Regions from separate parts of the Paenibacillus sp. FSL E2-0190 genome, predicted to be linked through region 2. Evidence: predicted binding sites of a transcription regulator. Region 2 holds the regulator's gene; each other region holds the start of a gene.

Region 1 (7,889 bases), 2.0 Mb from region 2:
GCTTGCACACTATGTTTAAAATGTGTCAGAAACTGTCCAACATCCAATATTAGTAGCGGCGTAGAAGGAATTGTTTTCAGTCAAAATTGTTTATTATGTATGCGTTGTGTTTATTCTTGTCCTCAGAAGGCAATCCAAGCGACACGACTTAAGGCTAGCGTAGTAGATCCCTATACTGGAGGTCCGAAGCTTCATAAACTAATGAAGGATTCTGCGAATGATGGACGGTTTGTTACTCCCAAATCCAAGGGCTACTACAAGCATTTTATTAAGTATTTGGAGGAATGACATATGAATCTGTTTCGGATGGGATCGAAGCCACTGGGGATTGAGCGGATCAGCACATTTTTGGAGGATAATTATGTGAGTATCGGCTACCCCGGAATAGGGGATCTGGAGAATCTAAGCACAGAGGAACTTCGTGATCGATTGATTGGCACATACCAATATAGTGAGTTGGAGCTTACGCAACATCTGCGAGCCCTTCAGCTATTTGTACATACGATGCAAGATGGAGATTATGTGCTGGTGGCCGATGGAGATTGGGTACATCTCGGGGACCTCGGAGATTATTTTTACAACGAGTTTACTGATAATGTTGACGAGGGTACATGCCATCGGCGTGGTGTGACGTGGTTGAAAAGTGTGCCGATTTCTGAACTAAACACAGGCGTGCGGGAGTTATTTAACCAAAGTGCACCGGTTGTACAATATAAGGGTCCCAAACCAAGTGCTCGCTTGGATCTGTGGATTACAGGTGTTTCTGCTAATGAACAAGAAGTGAATAGTCCGCTGGAATTGGATGAGGAGACACTCTCTAAGGCGCTTAATATTTTGAAAGATGCTTTGATTTGTGATGACTCCGAACGACGGGAACGAGCAGCGATAGCCATTTTACAATATGCGAAGTAGAGCCCCTCTTGTATATCGGGTGTACGGTTCATTATCTTCATGATGAGTTCCAATTAAAAAACGTTCCACCCGCTACTTGCCTCGGATGGAACGTTTTGCTGTATCTATAATCAGATGAATTCAACGAATTCGTTGACTGGCTTACGGTAGCCGCGGGGTCTGATTTTATGTTTTTTGTCTTTGCCGATCGTGATCAGCATAACAGGTACCATATGATCTGGCAGATTCAAGGTGGATTGGATAGCATCAGCATCGAAGCCGATCATCGGGCAGGTATCCCAGCCTTTATCTTTGGCGATCAGCATAAAGTGCATGGCAGAGAGAGAGGCATTACGTATTGCTTCATCTCTTTGAAAAGCATCCTTATCAATGTAAGCATTGTTAATCATCTCTATTTGCTCATCATATTCCTCTTGTGACATCGCTCCTAAAGCTTTAAGCCCGCCATAGATTTCTGGAGCCTGCTGATAAGCATGCTTATCTCCTAGCACTACAATAACTGCTGAAGCAGTATGGATTTTATATTGGCCGTAAGCTGCTTCGCGAATTTCTTCTTTTAAGCTCTCGTTAGATATCACTTTGTAATTTGTATGCTGTAGATTATAGGCCGAGGGTGCCAATCTGGCATAAGAGAACATTTCCTCTAATTCATTCTGAGGGATGATAACCCCTTCCACAAAATTCATAGCGGATCTGCGTGACTGAATCAAGTCTGTAAAAGCGCTCATAAGTATTCCTCCGTTGTGTATGTATTCGGTTGTAAAATATCAACACCTGATATTTGTAAATGAACTAACTAAATGTTACTAACTCAAAATAACACAGCTTAAAAAATTCGTCAATGATAAAATTTATTGAAGTTAATCTTGAACACCCTGTTGTCAAAAAATAGGACATAAATTAGGATATTAGGATATGTAGAAACACAGTGGATGAAAGGGTGGATAAATTGATTAATAGTAGAGAACAATTGATGATAGATTTGCAAAGAATCGAAGAGAATGACTACGAGCTTAGAAGTGGAGAGGACATAAAGGATTATGTGAAGTTGATGCTTGAGCATATAGGAGATCCCGAGCCTGTACTGCGTGATGAATTGATTTATTCCACATTCTACAAATGGATTAATGAGAAACGTTGGTTTAATGATGCGGAGCTTCGTGAACTGCTGTGGATACTTCTTGACGAGCAGCATCTTTTTTATCACATTGGGAATAAAGAAGATCTGACGGTGTATACAAGAACATTTTCTGTATTGGTTGTTGCTCTTATTCTCCAGAGGCATAGGGAAATGGCTATATTGGATAGCTCTGAATTTATAAAGGTGAAGCAGGATTTGATTCGTTATTATGAGGAAGAACGGGACTTAAGAGGTTATATGGAAAAAGAAGGCTGGGCACACGCAGCAGCCCATGGCGCAGACGCCTTGGATGAGCTGGTTTTATGCTCGGAGAGTGATGCCGAGGTGCGGGAAGAGGTTCTGGCAGTTATTCAAAAGATGCTTTATAACGATCAATACATATTCAGGGAGGAAGAAGATGAAAGGATTGCTACTATTATAGTTACAATCATCGATCATCATTTACTTCCACAGCAGTCTATAACCGATTGGATTCTCAACTTGGCGCAATGTGGCAGTTGGCCTAGAAGCCACAGCCAGTACGTTACTCGAATAAATACAAAGAACTTCCTGCGTTCTCTTTATTTCAGGTTACTTCTAACAGAGAAGAATATGGACATTGTGGATGTTTTGTTGAAAACTGAGAAGAATTTGAATGAATTTGTACATTAATTCACTCAAACGGTTTTAATTAACACTAGTAATTTAAATAATTTATTATAATGTAATAAAAATCACAAATTTTTATGGAAATTCAAAAACTTTGTGACATTTATAACTTGATAAGTGCTATAATAGAAATATGGCGTTAAAAGTTCTTATGTTTTTCATTACTATTAAGCAGCAAAGCTTATTGCAGAGGAGATTTGGATATGTCAGAATCAATCACTCAAACACAACCTGAACAAGAATCACCAAAAGTAGCTGTTAGCAAGGAACAAATGGATGTTCTAGAACAGCTCTTGAAACCAGAAGTTCAGGAATCATTAACAGTCTTGGTGGAACAGCTGCCAAAATTAACTGAGCTTGTTGGCGTGCTTACAAAGTCCTATGACTTTGTGCAAACTGTCGCAGCGGATGATGTCTTGAAAAGTGATACGGTAAGTGCAATTAAAGAACTTGCTGAACCTGTAGTGCATTCCGCGAAGAATATGGCAGCTACAGTGATCGAAGCAAAAGATCGTGCGAATGAAAGTAACGAAGTTATTGGTCTTTTTGGTCTTATGAAGTTGTTGAAAGATCCGCAAGCGCAAAAGCTTTTCCGTTTCGTAAATGCATACCTTCAAGTTGCTGGAGAACGCAGTAAGCAGAAATAATCATTTTCATATCTTATACGTAAGGGACGGAGGAAACATCATGTCTAAACATATTGTCATTCTAGGAGCAGGTTATGGTGGTCTACTAAGCGCCTTAACCGTACGCAAATATCTCAAAAAAGATGAAGCTAAAATTACTGTAGTTAATCAGTATCCTACCCACCAAATCATTACAGAATTGCATCGTCTTGCAGCAGGTAGTGTTGCAGAGGGTGCTGTAGCTATGCCTCTAACTAAGCTTTTCGCAGGGAAAGATATTGACCTGAAAATCGCGAAGGTTAATTCATTTTCTGTGGAGAACAAACAAATTGTTCTTTCTGATGGTGTGACACTTACTTATGATGCGCTTGTTGTAGGTCTTGGCAGCACTACAGCTTATTTTGGCATTCCAGGGCTTGAACAATACAGTATGGTATTGAAATCAGCTGCAGATGCTAACAAAATTCATCAACATATTGAAGATCGTATTCGTGAATATGCGAAATCGAAAAATGAAGCAGATGCAAACATCCTGATCGGTGGCGGCGGCTTAACAGGTGTTGAGCTTGTTGGTGAAATCGCGGATGTATTGCCTACACTTACTAAAAAATATGGCGTTGATCCTAAAGAAATTAAGCTTATGCTCGTTGAAGCAGGTCCTAAAATCCTTCCAGTATTGCCAGATGCATTAATCGAACGTGCTGTAGCAAGCTTGGAGAAACGTGGTGTTCAATTCCTGACAGGTCTTCCTGTTACGAATGTAGAAGGCAATGCGATTGACTTGAAAGACGGTCAAAAAATTATTGCTAACACATTTGTATGGACTGGTGGCGTACAAGGAAATCCACTCATCGGCGAATCGGGTCTTGAAGTTAACCGAGGTCGTGCAACGGTGAATGAATTCTTGCAATCCACTTCCCACAAAGATGTATTCGTTGCTGGTGACAGCGCGGTGGTCTTTGCAGAAGATGGACGTCCTTACCCTCCAACTGCGCAAATCGCTTGGCAAATGGGTGAATTGATCGGATACAATCTGTATGCCTTCTTGAAAAATAAATCGTTTGAAAGCTTTAGCCCAATCAACTCTGGTACACTTGCTAGCTTAGGCCGTAAAGACGGTGTTGCCATCGTTGGTGCAAGTTCTACTCCGTTAAAGGGCTTGCCTGCAACTCTGATGAAGGAAGCAAGTAATATCCGTTACTTGTCCCACATTAAAGGATTGTTCAGCCTAGCTTACTAATATAGCTTAACCCTAAACCCTGCTCAAATCTGAGCGGGGTTTTTGTTATTGTTTTTTTAGTGAAATGTTTGCATTATTGATGTTTCACAGTAGGCTGTATTCATTGTATTTGATATAATAGATTGGGTTATATTAACAGAGGTAGTTAGAGGAGGATTTCATTTATGATATTCCAACAAAACGATGTCATTCTGTTTCAAGGGGACAGCATAACAGACTGGGGGCGTAATCATGAAGACGCTTCATCACTTGGAGTAGGTTATGCAATGATGGTCGCCGCTCGTCTGGGGTATTTATATCCAGAGAAGAATCTTACTTTTATTAACCGTGGTATTGGTGGCAACCGTATTGTTGATTTACAGGGACGTTGGGATCAGGATTGTCTGGATTTGAAGCCGACTTGGGTGTCCATTTATATTGGAATTAACGACACTTGGCGGCGTTTTGATTCTGGTGAAGAAACCACTCCCGAGCAGTTTGAAGCTTCGTATCGGGACCTGATCGAACGCACTCAGAAATCTTTAGATGCTAAATTAGTGCTTATAGAGCCTTTTGTTTTGCCTGTACCGAAAGATCGTAGAACTTGGCGTCAGGATCTTGATCCTAAAATTCATATTGTCCGCGAGCTGGCACGTGAATATGGGGCGCCGCTGGTTCCGCTAGATGGACTTTTTGCAGCGGCTTCCGTAAAAGCAGAACCGGCTTACTGGGCATATGATGGAGTACATCCTACTCCTGCAGGTCATGCACTTATTGCGGATGCTTGGCTCAAAACGATGGGAGTAATCTAATCAATTGCCATTTTAAGACTAGAACCACGCTTTAATAAGCAGGTTGTAGTCTTTTTTTAATCGCGTGTTCATAAAGTCGTTTTTATATATTTATAGACACTGTTATAATTGGAATATGCTTATGTATTGGAGGCGATTCGCATTAGGCGGTTAATATGGATAGCACCTTTGTTATTGGTCGTAGTGTTAAGCGGATGTAAAAGTGATTTGGGCTTCATCAATGCCAGATGGATCGAAGGCGTGTCGTTGACACCCGTGGCAACGAGTGATCAGAAACAAGCGGATCGTCCTTTGCACTCAGAGAGCTTAACGCTAAAGGATTCTGTTTTGATCAAGACGCTTGCGGAGGCTATGAACAAGAGTAAGAAATTTTCTGATGATCTGGATTGGGGTCCGGAATTTGAAATGAAGCTTGTTTATGGGGACGGCTATTCGGAAGATTATTACATAGCGCTTGGAGATCAACTTGGACATGAAGGGATGTTTACTACAGCAGAGAACAGCAGTCAGGGCTATACAATTCCTGTAAAAAACTCTGACCAGTTAAGAAAGCTCATTTATGGAACAATCGATACGGAGAACATTGAACAGGCAGACCCTGTGGAGACTTCTGTCGAGGTAACAGGTCCAGTAACCCTATCACATAATGAACTGTCTCCGGTCACAGGCAGAGCGGGATTTTTAAATCTGCAACTGCTAGAGGGGACATATAGCGAAGATTGGACTACACCGAGTCCGTTAGCGGGAAGAAACTGGAGTGGCCGATTTAGGCTAGTAGTGACTGATGAGCATGGAAAAACACTGAGTAGCTATCCGTTAAATGATCAATTTGCCCAGACCTTTAATGATTTTTTCCAGCTTCAGTTTGAGGATTATAATGGAGATGGTGATCCCGATTTTACGATCGGACAATATGGAACGAGTAACGGTTATTTCTACAAGCTTTTTACACTCAGAAGAAATAACGTGATAGAAGAACTGCCTATTAAACCTGAAAATCAGCTGTTTATCAGCAGTCCTGAGCGGTATTCCATAAAACTGGATAAAGTTGATGAGCATAGCTTCAAGAGAAGTTACTACGATAACGCAGCAGGCAAACAAGTGGAAGATACTTTTCAGTGGGTAGGGAGTGCATTTCAGAGGCTGGACAAATGATTAATTCATGAAGTGAGAGGAATGTGTGTTGGATGACAAGTGATACGGTACAAGATTTAGAAGGGTTAAAAGCTATTGGAAAAGTGGTGGGCCACACCATCGCCGAGATGAAAAAGAAAGTAACCCCTGGGATGACGACTGCGGAGTTAGATCTTATTGGAGCTGAGATTCTGGAAAGCTTCGGAGCATCCTCAGCCCCGAAGATAACTTATAATTTCCCGGGCAGCACCTGCATCAGTGTGAACGAAGAGGTTGCTCATGGTATTCCGGGTCCGAGAGTGATTAATGCTGGCGATTTGATCAACATTGATGTCTCTGCTGAGCTGAATGGGTATTATGGGGATGCTGGCGTTTCTTTTCAACTGCCGCCCTATAACGATGATATTCTGCGTTTATGCCGGAGTACAGAGGAAACCATGATGAGTGTGATCAATCATCTGCGGGCAGGAATGAAGGTTAACGAGATCGGCAGAATGATGGAACTTGAAGCTCGCAAACGCGGTTATAGAGTGGTGCGTAATCTGTGCAGCCATGGAATTGGCAAATCACTGCATGAGAAGCCTTTTGAAATTCTACCCTTCTATAATCCAAGAGTGACCACGGTGCTAAAGGAAGGACAAGTAATTACGATAGAGCCCTTCCTCTCGACTGGAGCGGACTATGTGGAGCAGCAATCGGATGGCTGGACGCTAAGTGTTGTAGATAACGGTCGGGTAGCGCAGTTTGAACATACGATTATCGTGACTAAAGGTGAGCCTGTTATTCTGACTAAGGCATAAAGAGTAGTGTGCGAACAGACCTTATTATTTATAGGTTGTGCCCCGCATACGCGATGCAAGGAATCGTTCGAATCTGAAGATAACTATCGGAGGGACCAGAGATGGCTGAGCAAAAGATGATTGAAGTGCCGTTTCAGCAATGGGTAAACGATAAGGAGCTGTGGGTACAGCTTAATGATTTGATGATGCAGGAGAGTAAACTCCCAGGACCACGAGTGAATTTGGAGCTCTCAGACCATTTTGCTAAACAATTCGCTCATCCTAATCTAACAGATACAGGCTGGGAGCTGCTCGTCTCTTGGACTGACATTACTGAAGCTGAAGCTGGGGTGAATGATCCCCGTGAGTTTCTGCCGTTTTGTGCAGTTAGGGCGTTGGGTGCTTATTACAGTTACGCTGGAGAAGAGCAGCAAGTAGTGATTCAAAACATCATCAAGACAGCTATGAATGATTCGCGATGGAGGGTGCGTGAAGCGTCTGCTATGGCGTTGCAAAGTATAGGGGAGGATGATTTCACCCTGCTCAGGCAGCTGATTGACATGTGGGAGAAAGGTGCGAACAGGCTTGAACAACGGGCTTTTGTAGCGGCGTTAGCAC
Region 2 (7,889 bases):
ATATAAGAGAATATTCGGTGATAACCACCCATTCAGTATATCACTTAGTATATCACTTTTGTACATCAAATAAATGTAAACAAGCGAACTTATAATAAGTTCGCTTGTTTACTATGCCACCCTTAATTTCCTTATGTTCAGCTTAACTTTTAGGTAAACTGTAACCTTCGCCCATTCGGGACCCATCCGAAAAGCGATAAAATTGATAATAATACCGACCGCTCTGTTTATAAAAAAGCTGCCAAGCATACTCTCCGTTATATACTCCCGGCAGCAAGCGTTCAATCGTTATGTCCGGAAGATCAGCTTTGATAATGCCGCGTATTTGGGCTTCCGAGGTTCCTTTACTTAGTTCCTCAGCAAACACTGCGTCGTCGCCTTCAGCAAATTTTCCATCTACCGTAAAGCGGACCCAGACCATAAGAGCAGTCCCGGCTTCATTTTTTCCTGTTAAAACCCAGTACACTGCATTTTCATCCCAAACCGATTTTTGTGCTTTAGTTACCTCTGTTAGACCCGCTCTGGTTTTGGCAACATCCTTAGCGATATCACGCTCGTTCCATTGATCTTTCATAATATAGGCATAGAACTGGATAAGTCCAAACCCCAGGAGCAGAATCAGAACTGACCCCAGGAGGATCCATTTTTTCCTTTTCTTCAAGGTACAGCTCCCTTTCTAGTAATATATCTTTTTTGATTATATAACACACCCGCGCGTTTATCCAAAATTTCATAATTTTCTAGCTTTCCCAGCCTTAAAAATACACAAAAGGCCGCAACTTTTGCTAAAAGCAAAAAGTCGCAGCCTATTATTTATTCGTTATTCTCCAGACTTAACGCTTCAATAAACCTTCGAAGGCTTCTTGCGCTTTACGCCGGATAGCTTCCTCATCCAGGGTTAAGCATTGTCCATGCTTGATGACCTGTTTACCATTCACCCACACATGCTCAACATCCTTAGCGCTAGCAGAGTAAACTGCATGAGACAACAGATCTGTGTGTGGCAGCAAATGCGGCTGATCGATATCAATAGCAATGAAATCTGCTTTCATCCCTACAGCAAGTCTGCCTACATTATTTAAAAAGATGGACTGCACGCCATATTCTGTAGCCATACGCAGAGCCTCTGGAGCTGGAACAGCCGTTGGATCACCGCTGACACCCTTATGAATGAGAGCTGCAAGCCGCATCTCTTCAAACATATCCAAGTTATTGTTGCTTGCCGCGCCATCCGTGCCAAGAGACACCTTCACACCAGCTTTTAGAAGATCAGTAACCCGAGCCACTCCGCTAGCCAGCTTCAAATTACTGCCCGGATTATGAGATACACCCACATTATGGCGAGCCAAGATCTCAATCTCTTCATCATTTAAATGAACACCATGTGCAACTATCGAGGGACGTGTGAACATGCCAAGCTTCTCTAAGTGAGCTACAGGACGCAACCCGTAATCCGCCACATTTTGTTCCACTTCACGTTTCGTTTCGGACATATGCGTATGCATCGGTAAATCCAGATCATGCGCTGCCTGCACGAACTTAACCAGGAAGTCCGGAGGGCAAGTATAAGGGGCGTGCGGCGAGATCATAGTAGTAATTCTACCTTCAGCCTTTCCATGCCAGTTACGGGCAAAAGAAATCGCTTCCGCAAGCTTGTGATTCTGTACATCCTCTGGACATAACCCGATCACACCACGCATCAATACGGAACGGATACCTGATAACTCAGCTACCTCGGCTACTCGGTCCATATGATCATACATATCGAGGAAGGTCGTAGTTCCACCCTTCAGCATTTCCAATACAGATAAGGAGGTTCCCCAGTATACATCATCACCGGTGAACTTTTCCTCCATTGGCCACATCTTCTCCTGAAGCCACACTTGTAGCGCTAAATCATCTCCATATCCACGCAGCAAAGACATCGCCGCATGACCATGTGTGTTTACAAGTCCAGGCATGAACAGCAGACGGCTGCCATCAACCACTTGCACTCCAGCTTCCATCTGAGGCTCTTCTTTTCCTATGTAAGTGATTAAATCATCTTCAATAGTCATATATCCACTCAGAACCGGCTCATCCGTTCCCGGAGTCAGAAAATACCCGCCCTTAATTATCGTTTTATTGTTGTTCATGTTCGCTTTCTTCCTTTCCATCCCGCAAGTAATAAGCAAGACTTTGCAGATCAGTTGTAAAATCAGCTGCATGCACCCGGATATTCGGTGGTGTCTTCAGAATCACAGGGGCAAAGTTCAAAATCGCTTCAATCCCAGAAGAAATGAGAATATCTGCTACATTTTGAGCTTCTGAATCAGGTACGGTAATAATGGCAATGCGAATACCTTGCTCACGAATCGTGCTGCCTAGTTCATCCATCGGTTGCACAGTAAGGGAGTTGATCTTACGTCCAACCTTAGGAGCGTACGAATCAAATATAGCCGTGATTTTCATAGTATCTTTAAGATATGCATTGTAATTAGACAAGGCATGTCCGAGATTACCTGCTCCAACTAAAGCTACATTAAGCTGTTGATCCAGCTTCAGGATATGACGGATTTTCTCAATAAGATACGTTACATCATAGCCGATACCTTTTCTGCCGAAGTCACCAAAATATGCTAAATCCTTACGAATCTGTGCGGGATTAAGATCAAGCTTTTGTCCAAGTTCCTGAGAGGAAACTGTTAATATTTCGCGATTCTGGAGATCATTCAAAAAACGCAAGTACACAGGTAATCTGCGAACAACGGCTTCTGATATTTTATCCGATTTCATATTTTTCCTCCTAAAAATAGTAATGTTCTTGTGAAAATCCATATTCAAACGTCTACCTCTCCTTATTAAGGACGGTACTGTAACACACCGCCCTTAAGGATAAGGAGGAGCTAAACTGAAGACGAGCGTTTTAAGAAGCGCCGCCATCCTCTAGCCATTCCGCTATGCGTGGGACCATTTGATCAGTAAGCATATGCTCCATTTTGGGACCAGGCAATGAATAAAGGAAATACTTCCCGTAATGAGATTCAATAACCCTTGTATCATAAACAATAACTATTCCGCGATCCTGCGCCGTGCGAACCAGTCTTCCGAATCCCTGCTTAAAACGAATAACCGCTTGAGGAACAGATAATTTCATGAACGGATTCTTCTTCTGGGCCTGTAATAACTCCGACTTTGCTTCCGCCAACGGGTGATTCGGCGGTTGAAATGGAAGTCTCACGATGGCCAGGCAAGTCAGTGCTTCACCTGGAATATCTACACCTTCCCAGAAGCTGCTCGTCCCCAGCAATACGGATGCTGCACTGTCCTGAAAGCGGCGGATCAGCTTGCTCCGGCTGCCACCTTCTACGCCTTGACCAAGCACCGTAATCTCTTGTGAGGCTAAAGCCTCTTTAAGCGGATCATATACCTGACGCAGCATTTTATAAGAAGTAAACAGAACCAGCATCCGCCCACGTGTTGTTTTAGCAGCTTCCGATAATGACTGTACGAGTGTATCGACAAATCGAGCATCGCCCACACTGCCCTTCACACTAGGAAAATCACGCGGTATAACTAACAGTGCCTGCTCGCGATACTTAAAGGGAGAAGGAAGAAGTGAGGTCATTAGACGTCCTTCTTCCGCAGCTTCGTTAAGTCCGAGATTATCAATCATAAATTGAAAAGACTTATCTACAGACAGCGTCGCCGAGGTAAGCACGATGCTTTTTTTCTTATCGAAGAACAACTCTTTAAGCTGGCTGCTAACATCCACAGGGACGGCATACATCTGCAGTGATTTGCTGCGGTAATTTCCATTTGCCTCCAGCCAATATACTACATTATCGTCATTCAGCCCCATAAAGAATCTTACTTGCTCACGGATGGAAGCCAAATCCTTAAATAAACCGCTAATATCAGTAACAAGACTGTCTGCTGAGGATTGGCTTTCCTGGTCGCGCATCTCGTTAAGCATTTTATCACCCTTACGGATGATGTCGCTTAACGTCAGATTCATAGTGTTCTCTAGTGCAACCAATTCATCCCAATCCTTCGGCTTACGGGCGGGAATCAACCGCATAACCAGTTGTCCCGCTTCCCCTGCCCCTGCATCACTGCGTTCCGGCAAAAGGCTGAACAGCTTGTCGCTGAGTGCATCCCAGGTTTCTTTGACGGTAAGCAGATCCGGGTAGATCCGATCGATGACTCCGCTCCATTCTGAAGCCTCTTCACTGCCTGACGACTGTAATATTTGACGAAGAGCAGGAAGCTGTCCGTTTCGGCTATCTTTATACAGCCGCGATAATGTGTGTGCCACAGTGAAATGCTTCATATGCATGCCAAGATGTTTACCAGCCACATCTTCTAAATGATGTGCTTCATCAATGACAAGATGCTCGTAAGCCGGAAGCAGCTGGTGCCCAGCCTTAACATCTGCGAATAGCTTGGAGTGGTTCGTAATAACCACGTCAGCAATCCCAGCTTCATGCTTGGCCCTATGATAATAACATTTGCGGAACCAAGGACAAGAACGGCCCAGACAGGAATCGGTATCGCTTGCCACCGTCTCCCAGAAATCACCGCCCCGGCCGCTTAAATTCAGCTCTTCATCATCCCCTGATTCACTTTGAGTGAGCCATACAATCATCTGAGCGGCAGTAAGCGCATCTTCCCTTGGGCTTATAAAGTCCTTTTTATTAATTTTATGCTCAAACTTACGCAGACACAAATAATGCCCTCTTCCCTTAAAAATAGCAGCTTTAAACGGAAAAGGAACTACCTGCGTTAACAAAGGGATATCCCGCTCGCGCAATTGGTCCTGCAGATTAATGGTATGAGTGCTGACCATGACTTTTTCATTGGTGCGAACGCTTTGATAAATGGCAGGCAACAAATAACCGAGCGATTTACCGGTTCCTGTGCCCGCTTCGATCAGTAGGTGTTTGTCTTCGGCAAGTGCCGTCATCACCTCATTGATCATAATATCCTGAGCTTCCCGGCTTTCATACTGCGGTAATGTGTCTTTAAGTCGTTTGGTTACTTCGTCCATATAATCAGTAAAAGATAAATTCGCTAGTGGATTCTCAGCATGCTCATCTCTAGGTGGCGCTAACTCCGTCCAATCTCCTACTGCAAGCGCTAATTGACGATAGAAAGTCAGATCACCTTCGGGCTGTAGCGTTTCCGCTTCCCGCTCTCGCAGCAGACCATCAAAGTACCAGCCCAGATCACTATCCTCTTCGGTAAACAGCTCACAGAGTCTCTGGATCGTAAGCAGCGGCAGCTCGTAGAGCTCCTCCAGACATTTCAGCAGCACTAAAGCAGTCGCAAGTGCATCACTATCTGCCTGGTGCGGACGATCATGTGTCACTCCAAAATGAGCACTGACAGAGCCTAGTTGATAAGATGTGAGCGAAGGAAAGCAAATTTTCAGAAAATCAATCGTATCCAAAATCCGCCCTTGAAATGGCAAATAACCACAACGATCTAAAGCATTTTGTAAAAAATGGAAGTCGAAAGCGACATTATGCCCTACAAGCACAACATCATCCAAGAGCGGAACAAGCTCCATCATCATCTCATCCAGCTCAGGCGCATCCTTAACATCATCATCGGTAATCCCCGTCAGACCTGTTATAAAAGGAGGAATCGGCGTTCCGGGCTTGACATAGGAACCATATACCCGGGAGATGGACCGGTCTTCTTCTATAATTGCAAGGCCAACCTGGATAATTTCACCCACGGATTGGGTTCCTGTTGTTTCAAAATCAAGCACGGCAAATTTCATTATAATTCTATTCCCTTTCAATTGAGACTCTTAATCAGCATAACAGAAGTTGCGAAAAAAGGCGATGCACACCACTGGTTCAGGGGATGCATCGCTTGAATGGAAATTTCCAAAACCGTTATTCTTTTACAAAAGGGAAACCAGCTGATTTCCAAAATGCAGCTTCCCTCCACGACGGCGGCATACCTCTAAGTTAACGTTTGGTTCCGGAAGCGCAGGGTCATGCTGCAAAGCAAGATCAAATAATTCCTGCGCTTCATTGAAACGTTCCTGTGAGGCTCGTATGCAGCCTAAAGCATTATAAACCATGGCTTTCAGCTTGGTTTCCCGTATCAAGCCCAGCATATGGTTCAGATGACCCCAAGCGGCCTCACCGTCACCTTCCTGCAGATAAGAGATGGCTAAATATAATCGAGCAGCCAAGCTATCCGGGTATTGCGCAATAACTTCTTTAAACTGATCAATACACTTTCCATACATCAGCAGCTTATAATACCCCTGACCTCTTACAAAGGAATCCATACATAGCTCTGGTGCTTCCTGTTCCGGCACTTCCTCTTCGACCACTGCTGTAAAATCCGCACTTTCGCGAAAGGAACTAAGCTTCTCAGCAAAAGCGAGCCATTCATCCATCACTTTGTCGCTCAGTCTATGCAGCATATTATAATTGCATAAAAGCTCGTTCCGGCGGGCACCCTCCGCTGTAGGGTAATCTGTTACGATCTCCTGAAGCACCTTGTTCATTTCAGCAAACAAATGTTGAAACATGGGCGATCCCCCCTTACTGAAGATGAAATCAGTTCAGCTTGCCTGACTTCATTTTCTGCGAGATCGGGGTCTTTCATCCCTGCCATTCATTACATGGCGTAAGTCCTTACATTAAGCGATTGTAGCATGCAATTCATGATCAGCCAGCTTCACTGGTTTGTTATTCTCATCCACGAATACCACCGTTGGCTTATGTGACTCCAGTTCTTCCGAGGACAACATCGCATAGGAAATGATAATTACTGTATCGCCCGGCTGAACAAGACGAGCTGCGGCACCATTAAGACAGATCACTCCGCTTCCGCGCGGTCCAGGGATTACATAGGTTTCCAGTCGCGAACCATTGTTGTTATCCACAATTTGAACTTTTTCATTCTCAAGAATGTCCGCGGCTTCCATCAAGCTCTCATCAATGGTAATACTGCCTACATAGTTCAAATTCGCTTCCGTTACTGTTGCGCGGTGAATTTTGGATTTCATCATATGTCTAAACAAGTGCAGCAACCTCCTTTGGAATAAATACATTATTATCAATCAAGCGTGTTCTGCCAAACTTCACGGCGAGCGCTATTATAATTTCCCCATCCACTTCTGATAAAAGAGCTTCATCCTCTAATCCTTCAAGATCAGGGAATGTTAAGATCTCCGCATAATCAATCACCGCTAGAGGAGAGCTGGAAATAACCGATGTCAACAATTCCCGCACTTCAGCAACGGTTGTTACTTTTCCTTCTTCAATAGACTGACGTGCTTCACGTAAGGAACGAGATAACACCAATGCCTGACTACGCTCCTCTGGAGACAAGAATACGTTACGTGAGCTGAGTGCAAGTCCATCCCCTTCACGAACGATCGGACAAGGAATAATTTCGACATTCATATTAAGATCGGACACCATTCGGCGAAGCACAGCAACTTGTTGAGCATCCTTCAGCCCAAAGAAAGCATAATCCGGCTGTACGATATTGAAGAATTTATTAACCACTGTGGTTACACCATCAAAATGCCCAGGGCGGGAAGCCCCACAAAGACGGGTAGTAAGCTCCGATACCGAGACCGTAGTCCGAGTAGGCTGCGGATACATTTCTTCCACACTGGGGATAAATACAATATCTACTCCCTCACGTTCAGCGAGTTCCAAATCACGACGCTCGTCACGCGGATAGGAATCATAATCCTCGTTTGGCCCGAATTGCAAAGGATTCACAAAAATGCTCATTACCACTGTGTTGCTCATTTCTCCAGCCCGGCGAAGCAGACTGGCATGTCCGTCATGCAAGTATCCCATCGTAGGAACGAACCCAATCGGGGCGTGCCCGCCTTGTCTCATATACTCCAAAGCTTCGCGCAGCTG
Region 3 (7,889 bases), 1.1 Mb from region 2:
GAGCCATAATAATAGGCTGTGTCCGGAAAAAATCCGACGATGCCAATATAGAAAAAGATAAAAAATACATTTGTAATCTCCCATACGGGTGATAAATATCGGGAAATCAGACGATTAATGAGATGATCCTGCTTTGTTAAACGTGCATAAAAGGCGAAGAAGCCCGCTCCGAAATCAATGGAAGCTATAATTAAATAGCCGTACAAAAACAGCCAGAGCACCGAGATGCCAATCAATTCGTAACTCATCATTCAGTGCCCCCCTTTTCCGTAAATTGATTAGGATGATCCTTCATCCATTTCTCCATCTCAGCTTCTGCAGGATTATTGTTGAACAAACGTCTTAGCACGATTACACACATACTGCCGAGTACGATGTACAAGAGCAATAAGGCGAAGAATATAATTCTTACATTCGGTGAAGACGTGGCAGCCTCCTCAACACGCATATATCCACGGATAATCCACGGCTGTCGGCCAACCTCTGCATAAAACCAGCCCAGCTCAACAGCCAGAAAAGCGAGAGGGGCGCTCAGTGCGATGATGCGAAGCATCCATTTGTTAAGCGCATTACGCTTTTTCCAGAACACAAACAGAAAATATAGAAACGAAATCGCGAGCAGAGTAAATCCAATTCCGACCATTAAATCAAACAGATAATGAACGAGAAGCGGTGGCCATTCTTCCTTGGGGAATTCCTCGAGCCCCGTCACCTCTGCATTAAAGTCTCCAAAGGCCAGGAAGCTGAGCAGCTTCGGCAGATGAAGAGCCCCTAGAACTTCATGCTCTGCATTCAGCCATCCCAATAGTACCAAATCCACACTGCTGCTCGTCTCAAAATGCCACTCTGCCGCTGCAAGCTTCTCTGGCTGATGCTCGGCCAAAAACTTGGCGGACACATCACCGGCTAACGTGTTCAGCAAACCGAATAGTAAAACGACCGCCATCATTAGATTTAAAGATTTTTTGTGGTATGCGGACACACCTTTTCTCAGCATCGCGAAGGCTGCAATCCCGGCTAACAAGGCAGCTCCAGTCAAATAGGCCGAGCTTAATACATGGAACACTTTGGAGAACGTCGCCGTATTCAGCATCGCTTGCACCGGGTTAATCGCTGTGAATTGGCCTGCTTCCATGACAAAGCCTTCAGGCTGGTTCATGAATCCGTTCACCGTCGTAATAAAAACGGCAGACATGCCTGCCCCGGCGACAATCGGTATCGTCAGCAGCCAATGGATATACGGATTTTTGAACCGACCCCACGTATACAAATAAATGCCCAAGAAGATAGCTTCAAAGAAGAACGCGAACACCTCCATGAATAACGGAAGTGCAATGACATTCCCAGCCAGTTTCATAAAATTCGGCCATACCAGGGCCAGCTGTAGTGAAATCGCTGTACCGGTCACGACACCAACCGCCACAGAAATGACAAATCCTCGAGACCACCGCTTTGCCATAAGTGTATAATGGGGGTCCTTCTTCCGAATCCCGATAAACTCTGCTATAGCGATCATTAGCGGTATACCGACGCCAATCGTCGCAAAAATAACGTGGAACCCGAGAGTCAAGCCTGTCACCAGCCTGCTCCATAGCACCGTATCAATTGCCATTCTTTAATGCTCCCTTCAAAACACTGTTCATTTTTCTATGATTAGGTCTGCTAACTGTTGGCTGCATTCAATATCAGGTTTAGCAAGGTTCAGCGACATCGTTGCCTGTTCGTTTTAGTATGACGTTCATCGTTCTTTGCTATGTAAAAAGAGAAAAAATTCACAAAGCAAGAGTTGGCGAGCCCGATTTACCTGATACTGAACAGTCAAAATTATAATGTGACCTAATGATTAAAATCATCTTATCTTAAATTGCAAGTAATTCAATCACAGATATCTCTTAATCCCTAAACGTTCAAGAAAGGGTCAAATCTTTCTGACAACTCAGTGAATAACACAAAAAGTACCCGAAGGAGCTATTGATTGATTAGTGCATATGTGATGTCACAAGTTCCCTCCTACTTCGATGCTGGCAAAAAAACGATATTTTCTCATTTTGAGCCGTAATATATCCCCTTTTTTGCAACAAAAAAACACTGACTCAAATCATCAGTGTTTTTTGAATTAAAGCTAATTTCATCTTTGTCATGACAAATCTTGAACTGCTACTATCATTTAGTAAGACCGTAGAAAAAAGAATACCCATCTGATTTCCCAAGCTTAGTCGTCTCCGTTCCGTCCACTAGCTTGACCGCTTTCAGCAACGATACAATTTGCGTATGCATTAGCTTTGCATCAAATTTGTCCATCTCTCTGTTGTCACTATCCACGAGCAGATAGTCGGGCATTGGAATGAAACCAATCACCGGTATCCCTGCTTCAAATAAGGGCTGACTCTCTCCAAACTCAAACTTGTTATGTCCACGCAATAATACAGTACGTGTGCTATCTGTCTTTTCAATAGCCTTCAGCCAAATGCCTGCCATCATTTCATTGCCTGCATAGGTATATTCTGTACTTATTTGTCCAGTTGGACCATAATGACCCGTATCATCGTCCTTCCACTCCATGCTGCCTAAATGCTCAACCGTAATTCCAGCTACAGCTTTTAAATGGCCATTCTTGCCATCCCACAGCTCTCGATGCCCCTCCATCCAGGTGGAAGTTGCCTGAGAGGAACCTTTGAACTCCGGTAATCTAAAATGCCCTGTCACAAAAGCAAATATCATCGTACGTTCCGGCTGCTCCTGCTGTAAGTAACGAATCATAGACAGCATGCCCACAGCGCCATTCTCCTCCACCACATTTATCCCATCCGTATGAGTATTTACGATAATTGCTTCGTCTTTATTCTTACCGTCAATTTTCACATAAAAGGATTCTGTTGGGGCATCTTTTTGTATTTCCGCTTCTAAAATAACCGTACCTTCTTTATGCTCCTGAGCTGCGCTGATCACCTTTTTCCCTTCCGTTTCATTAACCCAAATCGCAGGGATTCCAGCATAATCGGTGGTAAAAGGCACATATTGCTCTTCAACCTTATCGTCAGATACCCCTTTCCAGACTAAAACAACAGCTTTTACGCCCATTTCCTTCGCTTGCTCCAATTTAGCTTCTTTTAATGCTGTAGTGAGGACCAGATCGCCTTCATTTGGGGCAATTTGGTTGTCCATTGGTGATGAATCCCGCATATTCATAACGATCCCACTTGGAAAATTTCTGAAATTCTCAATTTCAATGACAGCAATTTTTCCGCTGGCCTGGCCATATTCACCACGCTTCGTATACACCAGCTCCCCAGTTACACCTTTTTCGTCAGTTTCCCCGGAATAGGGAAAAGCTGAAGAGACATGAATTTCCTGCTGATCAATCATTAAAGTACTGTTCTTTTCTTCCCATCGGTCAAAAGTATAGCGATCACGATAAACTTGCAGCCCCATATCAGATACCTGCTGCTCCAGCCAAGCAATAAACTGATTGTGACCCTCAGAGCCGGTTGTACGGCTTCCAAAAGAATTCATTACTTCAATATCTTTGAGCATCACTGCTGCAGAATCCAAATTGCGTTCATCGATCGTCACTGTCGTATCAGCAGCTAATGCTACAGGTGTTGTAATAGGTTTTGCATAGACTCCAATACCCCAAAGTGCAGTAACGATAAGTGCAGCAATGCTGAATAACACTTTACGAACCACTAGAAACGGAGTAACTCTTCTGCTTACCTTTTGCCCCAAGAGTCCTCTCCATATGCCCGCTATGATCAGCAAGAGGATAGAAAGCGCAAGCAGCCAAAAATTTCTTGTTAGTAAGAATAACCCTTCTGCCACCATCGCACTAATAAATACTACATGTAACTTCTCACGCTTCTTTAATAGTAAAAAAGAGATGCCTAATTCTGCTAATAAAAAGATGATGGTCACGATTGAGATTACCGTTTCTTCGCCAATGAATACCGTAGCACTTAGTGCTAGGATCAAAAGCAGCACTGCTGACAATCGTCTATATAAGATTTCTAACATGACGCCCTCCCATTTTAACTAACGATTATTTTGACATTACATTTGTAATGCCTTATGGTTTTAGCATATTGAAAAGACTCATGAAAAACAATGAAACGAACATCAGAATGTACAAACGGAGGGGAAATGTCATCTCAAATCATGAATTATACAGTCCAAATACCTCTCAGCATCGTTCCAATAAAGAAACCAACCGTTTGACAAGAGAAGCCATCTGTACGGCATTAGTCTTCTTGATCCAGGAACAGCCTTTTGACAAAATCACCATCACCGATATTGTGAAGCGCGCAGGGGTTTCTCGAACAGCCTATTACAACAACTATTCCTCCAAGCAAGAGATCCTGGTGGATTTGGTCGATTCGCTTATTTTTGAAATTAATCAAAAACTCTTACCTTACACCAATGAATTAACAGGCAAAGCTAAAGAACCTCAAAAATTTATCAAAGTGCTTTTTGAAGTTATTTTTCAGCAGCGGAACATCTACAAAGCACTTCAGAGTGCAAAGTTTGATCATGTAATTCTGGATTGCTTGAATGAAATGATGCTTTCTACTGCTCATGACAAAAGCGACGAGAATGTGTACCGAATATACTTTAAAGCGGGGGCCCTCTATAATGTTCTCCTTAAATGGATACAATCAGACTTTGCAAAATCCATAGACGAAATGACCAAAATTTGTCTTGAGGTATACCATACTCCAATGTCCCAGGAATAAGGTTTAAAAATCGTGTTTATAAATGAAAAAACAAAGAAACCACGGAACCAAGTTCGGCTCCGCAGTTTAATTATCAACCCTACTATTGAATTTGAATTTGTTTCATGTACTCTTTGAATGCCTCGGCGATTTCTTTGTATTTTGTATGATGCAGATAATGTGAACCTTCCATTGGGATCATTTTGCCCTGTGCGGATTGTTTGACTTGCTCCTCATGCAGCGGAATCCACTGTTTATTGTGCTCGTTATTTGATTGAACGAAGAGAAGCAGCGGCAAGTCATTTGGCATTGTGATTTTTTCTCCATTTTTGAAATTGGAACCGAGGTGGCCCAGTTCATTCATCAACGTTGGATTGGTCGCGACTTGATTCGAAATCAAACGCATCTGTTCTTTGGTATGCTCATCGAACGCAAGCGATTCATAGGGATCTCCGCTCACTTTTTGGACCAATCTCATTAGACCTGATTTTTGAAGAAATTTCATGGCGTTCAAAGGTAATTTGACATCCATTCCGGGTTGATTGGGAACGCTGCTATCGATGCCGACAAAAGCAAGAACTTCATCCGGATATGTGTTCACATAGGTCGCTCCGTAAAGTCCCGCGATGGAATGTCCCATTAGAATGTAACGGTCTACACCCAGTTGCTGCAATGCTTCGTGAACCTCACTTACTATATTCTCAGTCGTTCTCTCCTTCTCGGTTTCATCGCTCAAACCATAACCGAAAGGCTCGACCACCACGACTTTATAATTAGGGGTAATTTCATCGATCAGCAATTTGAAATCAAGTGCAGGCGTCGGGGTTCCTTGTCCCGGTAGGAGTACAACCGTTTGTTCTCCACTGCCTTGAATAAGCACATTCATCTTTTTCCCATCCACATTGACATACTGGCCATACGATTCGATTTTCTTTTTCTCTACCCCGTCGCTGATTGCATCAACGATAAAAACGATGCCCATGAACAGCACGAGCGCCCCTACAATACCTCCGATTATTTTTAACCATAGGTTCCGTTTCTTGTGGCTCTTAGTCCCTGTTGTTTTTATTTCTACCTTATTTGCCACGTTCATCTCTTCCCTTCCTTGTCCCTGTATCTGAAGTGCCGCCTTGACGACATATTCAAAGTGTAATCAATCAAGATGTACTCTTCGTGACGACAATATGAACGGAATATGAACAAGACAAAAAAAAAGAAGTTTTAGATTAACATCAAATCGGAAATGAAATAATGTTCTTGTCCTTTACTCAAAAAGCAGCGCCTCTCATTAGAGATCGCTGCTTTTTATTGTATACTTCATTTAATATGTGTAGGTTCTCACTATTCTATTATTTCTCAGCACAAATCATGAATATCGGTGTTGACCGGTTTAAGACTTGCTGTTTCTCATCCAGAATTTTTGCGTTCAAATTCTCTTCAGCAAAAATATTAACGAAGCCTTCTTTTTTGAGAGTCCGTATATCCCACTCGGGACGCCATTCTCTGGTCAGCGGCAATACAAGACTCAGACGGTCTGTCTCCTCTATGTCCTTATGATGCGGGAGTTCACCAAAGCCCTTATCTACATAGTTTTGCTGATCCTCTACTCGCTTTTGCTGCATCTCTTCGTCCCAGAGATGGCGATTCCAGTTGGCATCAAAAACCAGCAGCCGTCCCCCAGGCTTAAGTACTCTTCTCCACTCTTTGTAGGCTGACTGCGGATCGGTAAGGCTCCAGGTAACATTGCGGCACACGATCAGATCGAAGCTCTCCGCAGCAAAGTCAAGCTTGTGCGAATCCATCTTGCGGAAAGTAACGGTTACACCTTCCCGAATGGAGTGGGCACGTGCTTCTTCCAGCATATTGTCGGTACAATCGATCGCAGTAACCAGATGCCCGGCACTCGAAAGAATCACAGAGAAGAAGCCAGGAAACCCATTTATCATTCACTCCTTCTTGGCAAGTATCATGAACCGGTTTACATTCTGGTAACCGTATTTCAAATAATCTAGCGGCATCGCACGGGCAGGGATAAAGTTCCGGTGAACATCTATGGTTCGGAACCCGGCCTGTTTCAGCGCTGTCTCGTCAGCTTCAGGCCGTAATACATTAACATATGGCAACTCGCTTAGCAGGCTTTTATCTTGACTGCTTCGCTGGCGGATTCTTTGTTCTGTGAGTAGAATCAGTGTCCAGGACAAGGCATACCAAAGTCTATGGAATACAGTCTTGCTCTCTTTATACAAATAGTTGCCGTCAAAAATAATCAGGGTCCCGCCCGGTTTTAGAATCCGATACCATTCAGCATAAGCCCTCTGTGGATCAGGAAGCGTCCATACTACATCCCTGCAGACCACTGCCTCAAAGCTATTCTCTAGCTCCATATGCAAATCGGCAGCATCAGCGACATAAGCTGGAACTTTATATCCATAACTCTCAAAATTTCGTGAAGCTCTTTCGATCATTCCCTGAGAGGTATCCACCGCTGTAGGCAGATGCCCCATCTGTGATAAGAGTATGGAGAAAAAGCCAGGCCCTGTTCCCACATCCAGCACCTTTTGCTGGGGAGTTGTTCCCAACCCTTTAATAAGCAGTTGTTTCCAGAGGTTTATGGTTTTTTTGCTGCGGAATTGAGTTTGTATGACTTTGTCATAACTCTCCGAGCTTGATGTCCAGTATTTCGAAATCTCTTTTAACATCATTTTTCTCCTATGTCGAGTAGATTCCAGAAGACCGGCATAAAGGTGGAGTACCCCGGTTTAAATCCAGTCACTCTATTATTTACTGCTAAGATATCGTCAGGGAAATAAATAGCTGCAAACATAGCCTCCTGATACAATTTGGAGAAAATGGAGTCATATGCGGTCTGACGTTCCTGAATATCGGTTGTTCCTACTGCTGTGTCAATCAGTGATTCTAGTCCAGGATCAGACCATACGACAGCAGATGCGTCAGCTGTTTTATGAAATAGGGACAGCAAGAATGCATGCGGATTATAAGCATCATCATAAGTCCGGTACATGATTAGATCATAAGCTTTGCTTGTCCATAAGGCATCATAATAAGCATTCGGCTCAAGAACCTGAAGATTCACTCTAATGCCAATCTCCTTTAACTCAGACTGAACCAGTTCACTGATGGACTTCCATTCGGGATATTCAGCCTGCTGCAGCACGAAATTAA
Region 4 (7,889 bases), 180 kb from region 2:
TCAAGATAAGGTTTCGCCAACAAAGCGGATACATAACTAATTCCATAACCGGCAATGACAGCTTGAATAACTTCATTCACTCCATTAAATTGAAGCCCAATCGTTGGCTGCTGTACACTTCTTTCTTCACACAACCGGACAAGCCGCTCTCTGGCTGCACTGCCCTCTTCCCTCATAATAAATGCTTCAGACATTACTTCTTCAAAGCTAGCCTGCTGATTGGCAATAGGGTGATGGGAAGAAACCACGAATACATACTCGTCCCTATATAACTCCCGATGTTCGAACACTCCTGTATTATGCGAAGGAAACTCCATATCACTGTAAATCGCCACGTCTGCTTCAAAATTATTTAATTTTTCCATGACACCATGAGAATTAGTAGTAGTGATCTGAATGTTAACTTCCGGAAAAGATTGTTTGAATAATGACGCCCACCGGGGAATGAGGATGCTTGTCGCTAAATAATTACCTGCAATCCGCAGATTCCCCTCAGGAAATTTGTGATAGTCTTCAATGATTTGCTGGACTTGATCACCCATGGCAAAAAACTTTTCAAGAGGGTCGATTAACCTTTTTCCTAAAGGGGTGAGCACCATCCTCTTTCCTTTAATTTCAAATAATAAAATATGATTCTCCCGTTCAAACTTACGGATTTGCGCTGATATAGCGGGTTGACTGATATGCAAACGTTCAGAGGCTTTGGTCACACTACCTGTGATCGCAACGTAATAAAACAATTTTAATACATGATAGTTCATCGTCAACTCTTCCTCACTTTATAAAATAATATCTGTATTCGCCGCTTATCCTCAGCCATTTTATTATAACTATACATTATGGATGTTAACTATTATATATTGTTTATTTATATTTATTTATCTTATACTTACAACTATTCATAAGGGAGGTCACGTTAATGACAAAAACAGTATTCTACTTAACCCGCCACGGGCAAACAGAATGGAATTTACAAAAACGAATGCAAGGGCATCAAAATTCTGCGCTTACAGCCTTGGGTGAACAGCAGGCGGAATGGTTAAGAGATCGTTTGGAAGTAGAAAACTTAGGCGCAATTTATTCTAGTACTAGTCCAAGAGCATTGCATACTGCGCAGATTTTACGGGGAAAGCGGAGTTTACCTATCCATCAGCAAGTTACTTTAATGGAAATTAACATGGGGAGCTGGGAAGGAATGAATACGGATCAGATACAACTAGAATCCCCTTTACAATATTCCCATTTTTTCACCAGACCCGATCTATATATTCCTCTAACCTCAGGTGAAACTTACAAGCAGCTTGAACAAAGAGTAGTGCCGACAATGGAGCGTATCATAAACGATAACGTAGGGCTAGAAGTGCTCATCGTCACACATCGGATGACTTTAAAAGTCATTATGGCTTATTTTCTCAATAAATCATTGCAGGAAATTGGAGAGTTACCGGATATTCTCTCTACAGCATTATGTAAAGTAACCCTAACTGATAACAATACAACCATCGATCTGTATGGAGATACTTCACATTATCAATGACTATGGGTCAAAAAATAAAAAGGTAACTCCGATTAACGGGGCTACCTTTATAGGGTTCAACATTAAATATCCACACTTTTGATTATAAAACTGCGGACCTTCATCCATTTGCCTGAAATGAATTCATCAATCGTTTTCGTCTTTGGTCTAACGCAAAAGCGATGTTTTGCCCCTTTATCAAAGCCCACAGCTTCAAAAATTAAGCTATCCCCTATTTGCTCCTTGAAGAACACCTGCTTTAATCCCAACCTATTTAACATTTCAAGCTTTACGCTCTCAATATATGTGCGCGAATACTCCTTAGACATATGTGTTCCTCCTAGTAGTGGTAGTAATATTATAAGTCAATATGAAGAAAATCAACAATAGTTCATATATTCATCCACAAAAAACAACCAGGCAGCGATTCTCCGTTGGAGGTTCACTGCCTGGTGTTTTGGGTCTGCGGTGGTTTGCTTGAGTAGGTTACGAGCTAAGCTTAATCATTCGTAGCTTTCGGATACCCACTCCGTTGTAACGCACTATCTTGTTGAAATTTGTAAGATAACTGCATTCTATACACTTATTCCATATCCACAAGGGCTAATTCTAACTTTAAGTGTATTCTATACAATTAAAAACTAGAGAAGTAGCCTGTAGAGTATTAAATCAAGAAAAATTGATGTACTAAATACAGCTATTTTTATTGGCTGGGCGTTTTGAGCATTTTAGTTGTACAAAATACAGTTAAACCCATCTACTGTACACTTCAATACTCCATTACTTGTTACTTCACAGCTTCCGTCGGCTCTCATATGGTAACTAGATGGGGTGTAGTCCATTATGAGTTTGCCCATTCATACTGATTCCTTTTTCCTGAACCTATCCGGATAATTCTATCTATTAGTCCTTCAACTTCTACATCTAACTAATCGAAAACATCACTAACTTATTTAACTTCAGTTGCCCCAGTTACTTTACCTTCAATCCCTGCAGTTGCTTTCACATCTTCGTTTGCGAAGTAAAGATTGCCATCAATAGTCGAGGTTTCATGCAGATTAAATCCGTTCGCTTCTACATAAACATCACCTTTAATGGTTCCGCCTTGAACTCGTAAATTTTCACTTTGTACAGTTAACTTAGGTACAGTGAGTGTGTAATTGGCAGTAACTTTGTGATCAGCGTCTTGGGCATAAAGAGCAATCTTACGGTAGATGTCGCCGTCTGCGGCCCCTTTATCATGGAATTCGCCTTCAACAACAACATCTTGGGCAATCGTCACATCATTTAGAATGGCAATAATCCAATTTCCATCTTTACTTACAGCCTTGGTAAACGCATCTGCTTGATTTACGATTGAAGCTGTAGTAACTGCATCCGTTTGCTCTGTAGTTGGAGCCGTAGTAGCCGCCGAATTAGTCGCATTATTATTATTCGCACCACAACCAGACAAGACTGCAACCGAGACGCCTGCTACTAACATCATTTTAAATAACTTCATTTGAAATCCCCCTTGTTTTTGATTATAAATTAATTATATATTAAAAATTTTAATAAACAGGTGAAAATTTTCACAATATTGTGTCGTTATCTGAAGCGGTTTCACAAAGATCACTCCTCTCCATCCGGAATCGTATCCATAAGTAACACCTCATCTCGCTGCCCGTTTTAGGTTCATGGATCTTAATACTTATTTACCCAAATTTTAAGAAAGGTCACAAAGGTGCTTAATTCCATACAAAAAGGACACTCCCAATAACTGCGGAAGTATCCTCATAATCTTTATTACTATAAATCTTTAGATTAGATATCCTCTTGAAAAAGATATGGAACCATCATACTCTACACTTACTTTTTTAATGTTAGGTTTATGCAAAACTCCAGCATAAAAATAATACAGCGGAAGGATGACCATTGGGTTAATAAGCATTTTTTCAGCTTTTGCATAAAGCTTGTTTCGTATAATTTAGCTTAAGAGGATTATCAAGCAGATCTTCCCAGAGTTGAATCTCAAGGGCTACATTCTTCCATTTCTAGCAACTTAACAAGGTCATCTGACTGCTCACTCCCCCCCATTGACGCTTTAGAATCAGAATGTTAATCTTTAGAAAATATCACAAGGATAAGGGAGCTATTTACTGGTGAAAAAGACAACCATGAAGGACATCGCACTTCGTGCCAATGTCTCCGTCGCAACAGTGAGCTATGTTCTGAATCGTGTCGGCAACCAAACCATTCCTGAGAAAACGCGCCAGCAGATTCTTCAGCTTGCCGAGGAACTGCATTACATACCGAATCTGGCAGCACGTTCACTTGCGAATCAGAAAACAGGATTGGTCGGTGTGCTTGTTAACACAGCAGCCCATACCCCACACTGGAAGCTCCATGCCCAGTTCTCATTTATACATGCCTTGGAACAACGGTTAACAAATGCTGGTTACCATACGCTGCTATATTCACTTGATGTTGACCAGCCTTCTTTGGATATTATCGTAGAAAGAAAGCTGGAGGCTGTATTTCTGATCGATGTGCGCGAGGAAGCCTTTTATTCGATCTCCAAGCATTTTGTAGAAGGAATTCCTTTGATTCTGATCGACAGCATGATTGAAGATAAACTCTTTAAGCAGGTCCTTTTCAACTATCGAGCAGCTCTGCAAAAGGTAAAACCACAGGACCTTTCACAGGTATGTTTAATTATGGAGAGCTTCAATAACTCTTTCCTCACCCGCTTTATTCAGGACAGTCTTCCATTACCTCAAGAAGCGATATTCACCGTTGTCAATTTGGAGGAATTAAATACATTCTTACAGGAGGGGGGCTATAAAGAGGCCATTGTCATTAATGAGTTTATTGGAAGTTACGTTGAAAAAAACGGGAGGTTCGAACAACTCTCTGTTCTTTGCACCTGCAATTGTCCGGAAATATTAGGAGATGACGTTCATAAATTCATTTTCACAGGGGATAAAGCGGCTACTGCATTTGAACTCATGAACAAATTATTGCATCATTCTGACTACTCCGCACAAGAAAATAATTGTTATTTTGTAGAATAATTTTTTTGGCTATTCACTTAAGCGTTTAAGTTGAAAGGAGCATAACTTATGCCTGGTCCTGTATTAGTGAAACAAGTTCCCTCTGCTGTTCAAGCTCATCCCTCTCTTTGGGGAAATCGGAGATTCCTGCTGCTACTCAGTTCGTACTCCATTTCCTTGTTCGGTAACACTTTTCATAGTATTGCTTTAAGTTTATGGGTACTGCAAACGACCGGCAGCGCCAAAATGATTGCCATCATCACGATAATCAATTTATTGCTTAGTTCTTTGCTCGGATCGATAGGGGGAACTTTTGCGGATAGGGTCAATCGTCGAACCCTCATGCTGATCACAGATCTGATAAGTTGCGGACTCGTAGTGACGCTAGCTTTAGCCATTTCCCTGCCCTCTACTTCGTTCATTATCGTCGCCATACTGACGGGTCTTACGACCATTTCAGCTTTATTCCAGTCCCCGGCATACCAAGCTTCTATCACTACTGTTGTTGGTAAAGAACATCTACAAAAAGCGGTAGGACTGTTGAACTTGTCTGAAAACATCTGCCGGACTATTGGTTATTCCGCCGGTGGGATTTTCGTAGCGAGTTTTGGAGCAGCCGACGCTATTTTATTTGATGGAGCTACATTCTTCCTCTCCTTTCTGCTCGTATTAGCGGTCCGTTCCCTTCCTTTGCCAACTCAATTAAACAACGTGCCCAAGAAAGAACGGAAATTCACACAGGATTTGATCGATGGAATTCGCTATATTTGGAGGTACCCTTTTGCACGCGCCGTTATGATTATGCTTCCTACCTTAACCTTATTTTTTGTCCCCTCTCTGATGTTAACCCAGGTTATGGCCGTCAAAGTGTGGGATTCCACTCCCTTTCAGTTTGGACTTATTGAAGCCTGTATTCCACTTGGTTATATGATCGGATCCGGTCTGATCTTGCTGCTCGGCTCCAAATTGAAAAACAGAGGTTTCCTTATTATGACTGGACTGCTATGTCTCGGTCCCCTGTACCTCCTGTTATCATTCGTCACTTCCGCTGCGCTTGCCATTCCTATCATTCTTGTGATTGGCTTCATGTTCTCATTCTCCACGTTGCTGATTAATACAATCCTTAGGCTGGAAGTTTCAGAAGACATCCAGGGTAGGGTGTTCGGTGTATTAGGTTCTATCATGAGTGTAGCTCCATCCATTGGTCTTACTGCTGTCTCATCCTTGTCTGATCTCTTCAGCCCTGGTCCTGTCATGGGTTCAATCGGGGTCTTACTGCTGCTGTTTGCCTTATCAACTATCACTAAATTAAAGGTAATTCGAAACTACAAGTAATTTCAGAACGTATCCTGTGTTCTTTATCGCCCTCTTTTTCTAATAACGCGTCTAAGATGAAGCTCAAACAGTAATAAAACAACCAGAAAAATCAATAACAGGAGACCCGCTATTCCAGTTAGAAACGGAAATAGGAGTGGGAAGAAAATACTAGGATAGGCCTTAGTAACATCTGAATAATAGCCCATACCCATAAGGGAGGTACCGGAGAACTCGATTAGCTTGACGCCTAAATGATTGTTGCTTCTTTGCGCATAGCTGAGAACCTCTTCGTCTACTTCTCCGTCTTGTGCAATCGTGATGATTTTCCATTTTCTTGTTTCCATGAGTTGACTATCGTCGGTCAGTCTTTGGACTATATTTATTTGATTCTCACCAGTCTTTCGGTCCTTTACTGTGAGAATATCTATCCACGAAAAATACCTGCTGCCTCTGTCCCGATTGGATAGCCATATTTCATCAGGGGTGGAGATTTTTTGATCATTTAATAAGAACTGAACTTTGACAATATCACCAGGCGGGACCTTCTCCTCTTCATCCCATGGGGTCAAATCTGCTTTCCTGCCTGTTTTTTCTTCCCTGATTTTAATATTCTTATCATCAACCGTTATCTCTTGTACGTTTATTGGGTTATATTCTTTTTCAGCATGCTTTATCTCATAACGCTGATTAATTTGATCAGAGATTATGTACTCACGTATATAGTTGAACAATGGGTTAAAAGAAATCGCCAACAAAAATAGCGAGACGCCAGATATAACTATAAACTTCTTCATAAGTCCTCCTTTTTAACGTACAGTCAGTTTAAACTTTTGGCGTGAACCCCCTTCTGGTCCTTCGGAACACACTCATCCATTTATATCTTCCATCGTAGCGTTAACAACATTCATAAATAAGTTCTCCTTTAATAGATTAGGCACTACCTTCCTCTAAATCTCCCAACCATAATAAACATTGTGGAATAAAATCAGCGTAGTCGTGTAATGCATTAATCGTACGGATTACCTCACGAGTACCCAGCTCCCGTTCTGCATCATCTGAGCTCTCCAGTCCTAGCGAACGTCTGATATTGTAAGCTAACCATTCTAATTTTCCCAAAAAGCCATAGTTGAGCACAACCTGCCAATCCGCATAAATCTCTCCGCCATGCTCCAGATAGCTGTTAATCAAATTTGAGAATGCCTTTTTGCTTAAATCTCCCGATTCAGAACCTGACCAATATAAAGCTACATCTATCAGCTCTAACGTAGGATGAATAGGTCCTGCTGCTTCCCAATCGATTATTATTGGAACTTTCTGCTCATCCCACAAGACATTTTTGGGGTCTAAATCCCGATGGCTGATAACATAATGATTCGTCAATAGACTCGCTGAAGAATGAATCAATGACTCCCAATTCTCTATCTTATGCAGGTGATCTGCTAGCAAGCTTGACCATTCTGCACCCTGCTGCTCTCCTTTGAGAGCAAGCTCCTTCCAATTGGCAACTGCAGCATTAGACGCTTTAAGCGTTTCAAAGTGATGATCATCCGTTCCCTGTGAGAAATCGATGATGTGGAGCTGCGCAAGAATTGCCCCAATCTTTTTACAACAATCTAAATCTATTTCATCTAAAGGTAATGCCTTCCCCTGAACCCATGGAAACAATAAATAAAATTGCCCTTCAACCTCATGCATACTACTGCCATTAGATACGATTGCCGGAACAGCATGGATTCCCTTTTGATAAGCCAGATTCGCAACCATTTCAGAAAAAATATAATTGGACATTGCTGTATCTCGTTGCATAATTTGAGGATTTAAGGCCTTTACTGCGTATTGCGCTTTATCCGTTTGCAGGCGATACATTCTGTGCAAGAGTCCGCCTGTTATCGGTTCAGGTTCATTCATCAACAGACCCAGATTATATTTGGCACAAAGTGTAGCGAATTTTAAATTATAGCTTATATTTTCCATGTTATGTATTCCTTTCTGTGTAAGTAAAGTCGTACTCATTTAAAATGGTT

What was found. Region 2 encodes Rex, which represses fermentation and respiration genes when NADH is low (regulators of the CRP and FNR family bind a similar motif). Its sites were predicted from a motif close to TTGTGAAATATTTCACAA; they were not measured.
Region 1: the regulator Rex is predicted to act here: its motif matches at 2,755-2,772, upstream of NST25_RS11645 (DUF1641 domain-containing protein).
Region 3: the regulator Rex is predicted to act here: its motif matches at 1,761-1,778, upstream of NST25_RS15675 (cytochrome ubiquinol oxidase subunit I).
Region 4: the regulator Rex is predicted to act here: its motif matches at 3,076-3,093, upstream of NST25_RS20040 (polymer-forming cytoskeletal protein).

Annotation. Positions count from the first base shown of each region.
Region 1 covers NZ_CP150306.1:2,726,274-2,734,162, forward strand. The annotation lists gene NST25_RS11625 (EFR1 family ferrodoxin) at 1-288, shown strand, start outside; gene NST25_RS11630 (hypothetical protein) at 292-912, shown strand; gene NST25_RS11635 (nitroreductase family protein) at 1,023-1,640, opposite strand; gene NST25_RS11640 (DUF2785 domain-containing protein) at 1,862-2,704, shown strand; gene NST25_RS11645 (DUF1641 domain-containing protein) at 2,905-3,348, shown strand; gene NST25_RS11650 (NAD(P)/FAD-dependent oxidoreductase) at 3,389-4,567, shown strand; gene NST25_RS11655 (SGNH/GDSL hydrolase family protein) at 4,732-5,358, shown strand; gene NST25_RS11660 (hypothetical protein) at 5,527-6,513, shown strand; gene map (type I methionyl aminopeptidase) at 6,546-7,292, shown strand; gene NST25_RS11670 (hypothetical protein) at 7,394-7,889, shown strand, end outside.
Region 2 covers NZ_CP150306.1:4,706,788-4,714,676, forward strand. The annotation lists gene NST25_RS20750 (DUF5590 domain-containing protein) at 143-661, opposite strand; gene NST25_RS20755 (amidohydrolase) at 834-2,135, opposite strand; gene NST25_RS20760 (redox-sensing transcriptional repressor Rex) at 2,122-2,775, opposite strand; gene dinG (ATP-dependent DNA helicase DinG) at 2,906-5,767, opposite strand; gene NST25_RS20770 (hypothetical protein) at 5,894-6,535, opposite strand; gene panD (aspartate 1-decarboxylase) at 6,647-7,030, opposite strand; gene panC (pantoate--beta-alanine ligase) at 7,023-7,889, opposite strand, start outside.
Region 3 covers NZ_CP150306.1:3,596,972-3,604,860, reverse strand. The annotation lists gene NST25_RS15680 (cytochrome d ubiquinol oxidase subunit II) at 1-251, opposite strand, end outside; gene NST25_RS15675 (cytochrome ubiquinol oxidase subunit I) at 248-1,612, opposite strand; gene NST25_RS15670 (hypothetical protein) at 2,164-4,011, opposite strand; gene NST25_RS15665 (TetR/AcrR family transcriptional regulator) at 4,092-4,727, shown strand; gene NST25_RS15660 (alpha/beta hydrolase) at 4,810-5,799, opposite strand; gene NST25_RS15655 (class I SAM-dependent methyltransferase) at 6,056-6,652, opposite strand; gene NST25_RS15650 (methyltransferase domain-containing protein) at 6,653-7,408, opposite strand; gene NST25_RS15645 (nickel ABC transporter substrate-binding protein) at 7,405-7,889, opposite strand, start outside.
Region 4 covers NZ_CP150306.1:4,530,720-4,538,608, forward strand. The annotation lists gene NST25_RS20025 (LysR family transcriptional regulator) at 1-761, opposite strand, end outside; gene NST25_RS20030 (histidine phosphatase family protein) at 920-1,537, shown strand; gene NST25_RS20035 (hypothetical protein) at 1,600-1,845, opposite strand; gene NST25_RS20040 (polymer-forming cytoskeletal protein) at 2,466-3,017, opposite strand; gene NST25_RS20045 (LacI family DNA-binding transcriptional regulator) at 3,658-4,569, shown strand; gene NST25_RS20050 (MFS transporter) at 4,618-5,883, shown strand; gene NST25_RS20055 (hypothetical protein) at 5,907-6,659, opposite strand; gene NST25_RS20060 (phosphotransferase) at 6,796-7,839, opposite strand.